2 regions of the Streptomyces sp. NPDC001828 genome follow, and region 2 is predicted to be linked to the other one. Evidence: riboswitches for the same ligand, from Rfam matches in the RefSeq annotation. Region 2 holds a riboswitch; the other holds the start of a gene.
What was found. A riboswitch is a leader RNA that binds a small molecule or an ion and turns the genes downstream of it on or off. The one in region 2 is predicted to bind glycine.
Positions count from the first base shown of each region.

Region 1 (5,169 bases), on a different contig from region 2:
GCTGGCCGTCCAGCTCCGAGTTGCGCAGGTCCACCAGGACCAGGTGCACATCGGTGCCGCCGGTCAGGACGTCGACGCCGACGGCCTTGACGTCGTCCTGAACCAGGCGCTCGGCCAGGATCCGGGCGCCGTCCAGGGTGCGCTGCTGGCGCTCCTTGAACTCGGGCGAGGCCGCGACCTTGAAGGACACCGCCTTCGCCGCGATCACGTGCTCCAGGGGGCCGCCCTGCTGACCCGGGAAGACCGCCGAGTTGATCTTCTTGGCGAGCTCCTGCGTCGACAGGATGACACCGCCGCGCGGACCGCCGAGGGTCTTGTGCGTGGTGGTGGTCACGACGTGGGCGTGCGGCACCGGGTTGGGGTGCAGGCCCGCGGCGACCAGGCCCGCGAAGTGGGCCATGTCGACCATCAGGAACGCGCCGACCTCGTCCGCGATCCGGCGGAAGGCGGCGAAGTCCAGCTGACGCGGGTACGCGGACCAGCCGGCCACGATCAGCTGCGGCTTCGACTCCTTGGCCAGGCGCTCGACCTCGGCCATGTCGACCTCGCCGGTCTCGTCGACGTGGTACGGGACCACGTTGTAGAGCTTGCCGGAGAAGTTGATCTTCATGCCGTGGGTCAGGTGACCGCCGTGGGCCAGGTTCAGACCCATGATGGTGTCGCCCGGCTTGAGCAGCGCGAACATCGCGGCAGCGTTCGCCTGGGCGCCCGAGTGGGGCTGCACGTTGGCGGCCTCGGCGCCGAAGAGCGCCTTGATGCGGTCGATCGCGATCTGCTCGACCACGTCGACGTGCTCGCAGCCGCCGTAGTAGCGGCGGCCCGGGTAGCCCTCGGCGTACTTGTTGGTGAGGACCGAGCCCTGGGCCTCCATGACCGCGACCGGAGCGAAGTTCTCCGAGGCGATCATCTCGAGGGTGGACTGCTGACGGTGGAGCTCGGCGTCGACGGCGGCGGCGACGTCCGGGTCCAGCTCGTGGAGAGACTGGTTCAGAAGCGACATCAGACGATCCCTTGAATCCCTTATCCCTGTGGTCTGGGTCAGCTGGCGAAGTCGGTGTACTCGTCGGCGGAGAGCAGGTCGCCCGGCTCGTCCGTGACGCGCACCTTGAACAGCCAACCGCCCTCGAACGGGGCCGAGTTGACCAGCGAAGGGTCGTCCACGACGTCCTGGTTGGCGGCCACGACCTCGCCGGTGACCGGGGAGTACAGGTCGCTGACCGACTTGGTGGACTCCAGCTCGCCGCAGGTCTCGCCCGCGGTCACCGTGTCACCCACCTCCGGAAGCTGTACGTACACGACGTCACCGAGCGCGTTGGCCGCGTGCTCCGTGATGCCGACCGTCGACACGCCGTCCTCGGCGCTCGACAGCCACTCGTGCTCCTTGCTGTAGCGCAGCTGCTGCGGGTTGCTCATGACCTGAATTCTCCTGTACGCGGGGGAGTGCTGGTGACGGGGTCTCGACGAGTGTCTCGGACGGCGAGACGGGAAAGGGGCTGCCGAAGGGAGGCGCGCGTCACTTCTGGCGCTTGTAGAAGGGCAGCGCGACGACCTCGTACGCCTCGTGCGTCCCGCGGATGTCGATGCCGACCCCCGGGGTGCCGGGCGCGGCGTGCTCGGCGTCCACGTACGCGATGGCGATCGGCTTGCCGAGCGTCGGGGACGGGGCGCCCGAGGTGACCTCGCCGACGACCTCGCCGCCGGCCACGACCGAGAACCCGGCGCGCGGCACCCGGCGGCCCTCGGCGATCAGGCCGACCAGCTTGCGCGGCGGGTTCGACTCGGCCTTCGCGGCGGCGGCCTCCAGAGCCGTACGGCCCACGAAGTCGCCGTCCTTCTCGAACTTCACGACCCGGCCGAGGCCGGCGTCGAAGGGGGTCAGCGCGGTGGTCAGCTCGTGCCCGTACAGCGGCATGCCCGCCTCCAGGCGCAGCGTGTCGCGGCAGGACAGGCCGCACGGCACGAGGCCCGCGTCCTGGCCGGCCTCGGTCAGCGCCCGCCACAGCCGCTCGGCGTGCTCGGGCGTCACGAACAGCTCGAAGCCGTCCTCGCCGGTGTAGCCGGTACGGGCGATGAGCGCGGGGACGCCGGCGACGGTGCCGGGCAGACCGGCGTAGTACTTCAGGCCGTCGAGGTCGGCGTCGGTCACGGACTTCAGGATGCCGGGGGACTCGGGGCCCTGCACCGCGATCAGCGCGTAGGCGTCGCGGTCGTCGCGGACCTCGGCGTCGAAGCCGGCCGCGCGCTCGGTGATCGCGTCGAGCACGGTCTGCGCGTTGCCCGCGTTGGCGACGACCATGTACTCGGTCTCGCCCAGGCGGTAGACGATCAGGTCGTCGACGATCCCGCCGTCCTCCTGGCAGATCATCGTGTACCGGGCGCGGCCGGCGCCGATGGTGGCGATGTTGCCGACCAGCGCGTGGTTCAGGGCCTGCATGGCCTCGGGGCCGGTGACGGTGATCTCGCCCATGTGGGACAGGTCGAACAGCCCGGCTCGGGTGCGCACGGCGTTGTGCTCGTCGCGCTCGCTCCCGTACCGCAGCGGCATGTCCCAGCCCGCGAAGTCGGTCATCGTGGCGCCCAGCGAACGATGCAGGGCATCGAGGGAGGTCAGACGGGGGGCGTTGCTCATGGATGTTGCTCCAAGGTCCCGGGGCATGACGGTCGAGGACATCCTCCCCATCTGTCATCGGAACCTGAGAGGTTCACCGTCGCGCGCTGCGCGTCACGGCTTGCACCTTGGGTGGGGCCGCCCGGCAGGGGACGGCCCGCTTTTCAGATCTGCCTCGTCCGCGCGGTACGGGGCCTGAGAGATTCAAGGGAGGGACTTGCTCCTTCGGCGCCCCAGCTCACAGCTGCTGAGGACTCTCCCGCGCGGATTCGAACGGCCGGTATGCAGTTGGCGCGCACATCATTGCACGCATCCCGGAAGCGGCAAATCGCTTGAGCCCTATTACCGTCTCTTTACACTTCCAGGGCAGGGGTCCCGGGATCCGAACAGGGGGGAGTGCCATGACGGTTGGACGCGAAACGGGCCGGGTGCGGGAGGTGCCCGCGCCGGACGGGCCCGGCCGGGAGGTCCCGGGACAGCGGGCGCGGCCGGTGGTGACCGAGGCGGTGCGGGATCTGCGCGGGAGGCCCGGGCGCACGCCGCCGGAGCTGCTCTTCGACGCGGGGGACGTCGTGGTGGTGTCGGGTCTGCCCGGCAGCGGCAAGACGACACTGATGCGCCGCACCGTCACCGACCGCCGCATCGACTCCCAGGACACCCGTCTCGCCTGGCAGCGCCGGCTCCCCGGCATCCCGTACGCGCTGTACCGCCCGCTCACCCGCACCGCGCACTTCGCCAGGACCTGGTGGGCCCTGCGCTCCGGGGACAGCCTCGTCGTGCACGACTGCGGTACGCAGGCCTGGGTGCGGCACTGGCTCGGCCGGGGCGCCCGGCGCCGCGGCCGCGCACTGCGCCTGGTCGTGCTCGACGTGCCGGCCGGCACCGCCCTGGAGGGCCAGGCAACCCGGGGACGTTGGGTGTCCAAGTACGCCTTCGCCCGGCATCGCGGCGCGGCTCGCCGCCTCATAGCCCAGGTGGAGGCCGGGCGGCTGCCCACCGGCTGCGCGAGCGCGGTCCTGCTCGACCGCGAGTCGGCCTCCGCGCTGCACCGCATCGGCTTCGCGCGGTAGCGCCCGGTGGCGCGCGCCGGGCCCGTTCCCGGCACCCTTTCACCCGTGCGCGTCGGCGGCGCTAGGGTCGTGGAGCACGACAGCAGTCGGGGGAGAAGGACGGCACATGAACTTTCCGGAGCAGGCGTTCGCGCATCCGCACGGCGGCGGAGGCTGGCCGGGCAACGAGCTCGAAGAGGTCCTCGCGGCGGCCCTCGGGCAGCCCGACGCGGGCCCCCGCCTCATAGAGGTGCTCGGCCGCAACCCCGTGTGGGTGCCGCTGCCCAACGGCGGCGGTCAGGGCAGCAGGGACCTCGACCTCCCCACCATGGAGCTCGACGGCGTCCCCTACGTACCGGTGTACAGCTCCGAGCAGCAGTTCCTCCAGTGCGTCGGCTCCCACATGTCGTTCGCGGTCGCCCCGGCCGTCGAGTTCGCCCGCGGGCTCCCGCCGCGGCTCGGCATCGTGGTCAACCCCGAGGGCGCGGTGGGCATGCCGCTGCCCCCGCCCGCCGTCGCCGAGCTGTGCCGCACCGGGCTCACCGCCCTCGACGGGCCCGCGTCCGGCGCGCGGGTGCGGCTCTTCGAGCCGGACTGGCAGGAGGACCCGGTCGACTTCCTGGCCGTCGCCGCCGAGGAGTTCGAGACGATCGGCGTGGTGCTCAGCGCCCGTCGCGCGCTCGCCTCCATCGAGGGCGAGCCGCCCACGCTCTTCATCGGCGTGGAGTTCGCCACCTGGGACGGCGCGGGACGCAACGCCCCCATGGAGGCGCTCGGCCGGGCGCTCGGCCGGGTCCCGGTCGGCTGGCCGGTCAATCTGGTCCTGCTCGACGTGACCCAGGATCCGGTCGCCATCTGGATGCGCGAGCGGGTACGGCCCTTCTACGCACGGGCCCAGTAACAGCCAACGGGTGCGTCGCGACAGCTCCCCGCCGGGCCATGGCGGTGTCTGTACGGCGGCTTAACCTGGTTTCATGACCCTTGCATCCCCGCAGCCGCACGCGTGTGCCCGGGGCTGCGGGGCGGCGCAGGCGTCGGCACGGTGGATCGAAGAGGGGCGGGACCCAGGGTGAGCGCGTCAGGCACCGCGGCGGCCGGGCAGGTCGAGCACATGCTGCGCCAGGTGACCCCCGGGCGCTACGACGTGTACGAGGCGCTGCTCCACGCCCTCGCGGACCCCGCCTCCGGCCAGGTCTGGATGCTCCTGTGGAACGGCCGGCCGGGCTCGCCGGACGCGCAGTACGGAAACATGGAGGTCGACGGCGTCTCCTACGCGCCCTGTGTGACCTCCGCGCAGGAGCTCTCCGCCAGCGGCTGGAACCGGGCGCACGAAGTGACCGGCGCCCTGGACGTCGCCCGGGCGCTCTACCCCGACCGCTACGGGATCTGGCTCAATCCGCACGCCCCCGGCGGCGGCGTCGGCGTCCCCTGGACGGATCTGCGCCGGATCGCCACCGGCCTCGACCGGATGCCCGCGGGGCCCCTGCGGCTTTCCGAACCGGCCGTGGAGAT
Region 1 is NZ_JBIATV010000006.1:260,384-265,552, reverse strand. It holds gene glyA (serine hydroxymethyltransferase) at 1-1,000, opposite strand, end outside; gene gcvH (glycine cleavage system protein GcvH) at 1,039-1,413, opposite strand; gene gcvT (glycine cleavage system aminomethyltransferase GcvT) at 1,514-2,629, opposite strand; glycine riboswitch at 2,783-2,880, opposite strand; gene ACFYZA_RS19625 (AAA family ATPase) at 3,010-3,678, shown strand; gene ACFYZA_RS19620 (enhanced serine sensitivity protein SseB) at 3,785-4,558, shown strand; gene ACFYZA_RS19615 (enhanced serine sensitivity protein SseB C-terminal domain-containing protein) at 4,727-5,169, shown strand, end outside.
Region 1: another riboswitch for glycine. It lies ahead of gcvT (glycine cleavage system aminomethyltransferase GcvT); the one in region 2 lies ahead of gcvP (aminomethyl-transferring glycine dehydrogenase).

Region 2 (5,169 bases):
GGGCTGGAGCCTGCTGTGCAACGGTGTCCTGCTCTTCGAGGACACCGGTGAGCTGCTGCCGGACGGGCAGATCATCGCCCCGCACCGGCCGCTCACGGCGGAGCAGGTGGCGACGGCCGCCTAGGCGGCCTCGTACGGGCAGTTCCCGTACGGACCGGTCCCCAGCGGGGCGGTCCGGTACGGACAACAAACACAAGGGCCGGCCCGGGGAGCACACCCCGAACCGGCCCTTACGCGTGCGTGGGTCAGTGGTCGTACTCGTCCAGCGGGGGGCAGGAGCAGACCAGGTTGCGGTCGCCGAAGGCGCCGTCGATGCGGCGGACCGGCGGCCAGTACTTGTCGGCGGCCGACACCCCGGCCGGGAAGACGGCGTCCTCGCGGCTGTAGGCGTGGTTCCACTCGCCGCCGAGCGCGGCCGCGGTGTGCGGGGCGTTGGCGAGCGGGTTGTCGTCGGCCGGCCAGACGCCGGAGGCGACCTTCTCGATCTCGCCGCGGATCGCGATCATCGTGTCGCAGAACCGGTCGATCTCGCCCAGGTCCTCGGACTCGGTGGGCTCGATCATCAGCGTGCCGGCCACCGGGAACGACATGGTCGGAGCGTGGAAGCCGTAGTCGATCAGGCGCTTGGCGATGTCGTCGACGCTGACGCCGGTCGCCTTGGACAGCGGCCGCAGGTCCACGATGCACTCGTGCGCGACGAGGCCGTTGGGGCCCGTGTAGAGCACCGGGTAGTGCGGCTCCAGGCGCTTGGCGATGTAGTTCGCGGCGAGCACCGCGACCTGCGTCGCCCGCTTGAGGCCCTCGCCGCCCATCAGACGTACGTACGCCCACGAGATCGGCAGGATGCCCGCGGAGCCCCACGGCGCGGCCGAGATCGGGCCGACGCCCGTCTCGGGGCCGGCGCTCGGCTGGAGCGGGTGGTTGGGCAGGTACGGGGCGAGGTGCGCGCGCACGCCGACCGGGCCGACGCCGGGGCCGCCGCCGCCGTGCGGGATGCAGAACGTCTTGTGCAGGTTGAGGTGCGAGACGTCGCCGCCGAACTTGCCCGGCTTGGCGAGGCCCACCAGGGCGTTGAGGTTGGCGCCGTCGACGTACACCTGGCCGCCGGCCTCGTGGACCAGGGCGCAGATGTCGGCGACGTGCTCCTCGAACACGCCGTGCGTGGACGGGTAGGTGATCATCAGCACCGAGAGCTCGTCGCGGTACTGCTCGATCTTGGCGCGCAGGTCGTCGGCGTCGACCTCGCCGTCGTCCGCGGTCTTGACGACCACGACCTTCATGCCGGCCATCACGGCGCTCGCGGCGTTGGTGCCGTGCGCGGAGGACGGGATGAGGCAGATGGTGCGCTGGGTGTCGCCGTTGGCGCGGTGGTAGGCGCGCACCGCGAGCAGACCCGCGAGCTCGCCCTGCGAGCCGGCGTTGGGCTGGATGGACACCGCGTCGTATCCGGTGACCTCGGCGAGGCGCTCCTCCAGCTCGCGGATGAGCGTGAGGTAGCCGGCGGCCTGCTCGACCGGCGCGAAGGGGTGGATCTGCCCGAACTCGGGCCAGGTCACCGGCTCCATCTCGGTCGTCGCGTTCAGCTTCATCGTGCAGGAGCCGAGCGGGATCATGCCGCGGTCGAGCGCGTAGTCGCGGTCGGCCAGCTTGCGCAGGTAGCGCAGCATCGCGGTCTCGGAGCGGTGCTGGTGGAAGACCGGGTGGGTCAGGTACTCGTCGGTGCGCAGCAGCGCCTCCGGCAGCGTGTCGGCGGCCGCGGTGTCCAGCGCCTCCACATCGGCGTCGACCCCGAACGCGGCCCAGACTGCGGCCAGTTGGGCCCGCGTGGTGGTCTCGTCGCAGGCGAAGGAGACGGTGTCCGCGTCGACCAGGTGCAGGTTGACCCCGCCCTGGCGGGCGGCCTTGACGGCCTCGGCGGCCTTGCCCGGGACGCGTACGGTCAGCGTGTCGAAGTAGGCGCCGTGGGCGACGTCGACCCCGGCGGCCCTCAGGCCCTCGGCGAGGACGACGGCGTAGCGGTGGGTGCGCCGCGCGATCTGCTTCAGGCCGTCCGGGCCGTGGTAGACGGCGTACATGCCGGCCATCACGGCGAGCAGCACCTGCGCGGTGCAGATGTTGCTGGTGGCCTTCTCGCGGCGGATGTGCTGCTCGCGGGTCTGCAGGGCCAGGCGGTAGGCCTTGTTGCCGTCGGCGTCGACGGAGACGCCGACGAGGCGGCCCGGCAGGCTGCGGGCGAACTTCTCCTGGACCGCCATGAACCCGGCGTGCGGTCCGCCGAAGCCCATCGGGACACCGAAGCGCTGGGTCGTGCCGACGGCGATGTCCGCGCCGAGCGAGCCCGGCGAGGCGAGCAGGGTGAGCGCGAGCAGGTCGGCGGCGACCGTGACGATCGCGCCAAGCTCGTGGGCCGCGTCGATGACCGGCTTGAGGTCGCGGACCTGGCCGGAGGCGCCCGGGTACTGGAGCAGCACGCCGAAGACGCCGCGCTCGGCGGCCTCGGCGGGGATGCCGTCGCTCAGGTCGGCGACGACGACCTCGACGCCCGTCGGCTCGGCGCGCGTCTGGATCACGGCGACCGTCTGCGGCAGGGTGTCGGCGTCGACGAGGAAGACCCCGCCCTTGACCTTGCCCACGCGCCGCGACAGGGCGAGCGCCTCGGCGGCCGCGGTGCCCTCGTCGAGCAGCGAGGCGCCGGAGGTCGGCAGGCCGGTCAGCTCGGCGACCATGGTCTGGAAGTTGAGCAGCGCCTCCAGGCGGCCCTGCGAGATCTCCGGCTGGTAGGGCGTGTACGCCGTGTACCAGGCCGGGTTCTCCATGACGTTGCGCAGGATGACCGGCGGCGTGAAGGTGCCGTAGTAACCGAGGCCGATCATCGGGGCGAGCACCTGGTTGCGGTCCGCGAGCCGGCGCAGCTCGGCCAGCACCTCGGCCTCGGTGCGCGCCTCGGGCAGACCCAGCGCCCCGGCGCTCTTGATGACCTCGGGAACGGCGGCGTCTGTGAGCTCGTCGAGCGAGCCGTAGCCGACCTGGGCGAGCATCTTGGCCTGCGCCTCGGCATCGGGCCCGATGTGGCGCTGCTCGAAGGGGATGCCACGCTCCAGCTGGCTGAGCGGAATGCGGTTGGCGGTCATGACGGAGGCCTCCTGGTCGCACGACCTGCGAGGGGCACCACGGCGCGGGTACCCGGACGGCCTCCCCCTCTGTCATCTCAACCTGAGAGCTTCACCGGGGCGCATGGGGGCGACCCGGCTTTCACCGTCGGTGAGGAAAGGTTCCGCCCGGGCTGAAGTGCCCGTACGTCCCCCGTCCTGCTTTCCAGAGTGACCTCGTCCGTGCGGTCCGTGGGCCTGAGAGATTCCGGGGAGGAGTTGCTCCTTCGGCGTCCGCCGAGAACTCGATGAGCTCTTCGGTGGACTCTCCCGCACGGGGTCAGCAGCCGCTTGCCAGCGTACCAGCGAGGTCCGAGCTCGATTCTTTGTTCACCTGCTCAAGTGGCCAACACCCGGGATGTGCACTTTCGTAGTGCTTATGGAGCAGTTGTAACCGGTTGCGACCAATTGGAGGGACCGTGCAGACCGATATCGATCCGCGCAGCCTGATCGGCCGCAAGGCATACGACCGCAATGGGCACAAGATCGGAACGGTGGACGAGGTCTACCTGGACGACGCCACGGGCGCGCCCGAGTGGGCCGCGGTGCGCACCGGACTGTTCAGCCGGGACGCCTTCGTCCCGCTGGAACCGAGCACCCTGGTCGACGAGACGCTGCGCGTCCCGTACGACCGTGCCCTGATCAAGGACGCGCCGGACTTCGGCGTCGGCCGCCACCTCTCCCCGGAACAGGAGCTCCAGCTCTACCACCACTACGGTCTGGACATCGCGGCCCCCGAACCCGGCCCGCCGCCCTCCGACCGCGACTTCGGCCGGCTCGCCAACGGCGAATCCTGACCCGCCGCCGCCCCTTCCGCGGCCCCCGCCTCCCCGTCCCTCCGCGCTCCGGCCCCTCCTCCCTCCCCGCTCTCCGCTCCGGTCGGCTCGACCAGCGGCAGCGGCTCGGAAGGCTCCAGGCCGGGGTCGTCCACCTTGAACGTCCTCACCCGCCCGGGCGCCCGTGCCGTCGGCGTCTCGAAGCGCACCGTGACCCGCCCGACCCCGCTGCCCTGCACCCAGCCGGGCCCGTACTCGGCATGCCGTACGTCGTGCCCGGCCAGCCAGCGCCGCTGTGCCGGGTCCTGCGGGGGCTCCGCCTCCGCCTCGGCGGCCGGGGTGGACTCCTCGCCCAGCGGCCCCGCCGGCTCCTCCACGGCCCGCTCCCCTGCGGCCTGCGCGAACAGGTCCTCCTGCGTGAAGTCGGCGAGCCCGCTGACCCCGACGCCGAGCAGCCGCACCCCGCCCGTGGTGTCCACCGCCTCAAGGAGCCGCGCGGCGGCCTCCCGGACCACCGCGGGGTCGTCGGTGGGCCCGCGCAGGGTCTCGGACCTGGTCAGCGTGGAGAAGTCGTACCGACGTACCTTGAGCACGATGGTGCGGCCCGAGTGCCCCGACGCCCGCAGCCGCTGCACACACCGGTCGGCGAGCCGCCCCACCTCGATGGTGATCCTCAGCCGGTCGTGCAGGTCCACATCGAAGGTGTCCTCCACGGACACCGACTTCGCGTCCCGCTCGGCCACCACGGGCCGGTCGTCGTGCCCGGCCGCCATCCGGTAGAGCGAGGCGCCGTGCGACTTGCCCAGGAGCCGTACGAGCTCGTCCTCGCCCGCCTCGACGAGGTCGGCCACGGTGGTCATCCCGGCCCGGCGCAGATGTTCCCCGGTGGCCGGGCCCACCCCCGGCAGGGTGCGCACCGACATCGGCCCGAGGAGCTCGCGCTCGGTGCCCGGCTCTATCAGGACGAGCCCGTCCGGCTTGGCCTCCTCCGAGGCGATCTTGGCCAGCATCTTGGATCCGGCGAGCCCGACCGACCCGCTCAGCCCGGTGACCGCCCTGATGTCCCTGCGCAGCCGCTCACCGGCCGCCCGCGCCGAGGCCGACTCGAAGGCCACCCCGCCGGCCTCCAGGTCCACGAACGCCTCGTCCAGGCTCAGCGGCTCGACCAACGGCGACAGCCGGCCGAGCAGCTCCATCACCTGTTCGCTGATGGTGCGGTACAGCTGGAAGCGCGGCACCAGATA
Region 2 is NZ_JBIATV010000001.1:9,223-14,391, reverse strand. It holds gene ACFYZA_RS00070 (DUF5999 family protein) at 1-124, shown strand, start outside; gene gcvP (aminomethyl-transferring glycine dehydrogenase) at 246-3,131, opposite strand; glycine riboswitch at 3,326-3,432, opposite strand; gene ACFYZA_RS00060 (PRC-barrel domain-containing protein) at 3,557-3,946, shown strand; gene ACFYZA_RS00055 (DNA polymerase IV) at 3,862-5,169, opposite strand, start outside.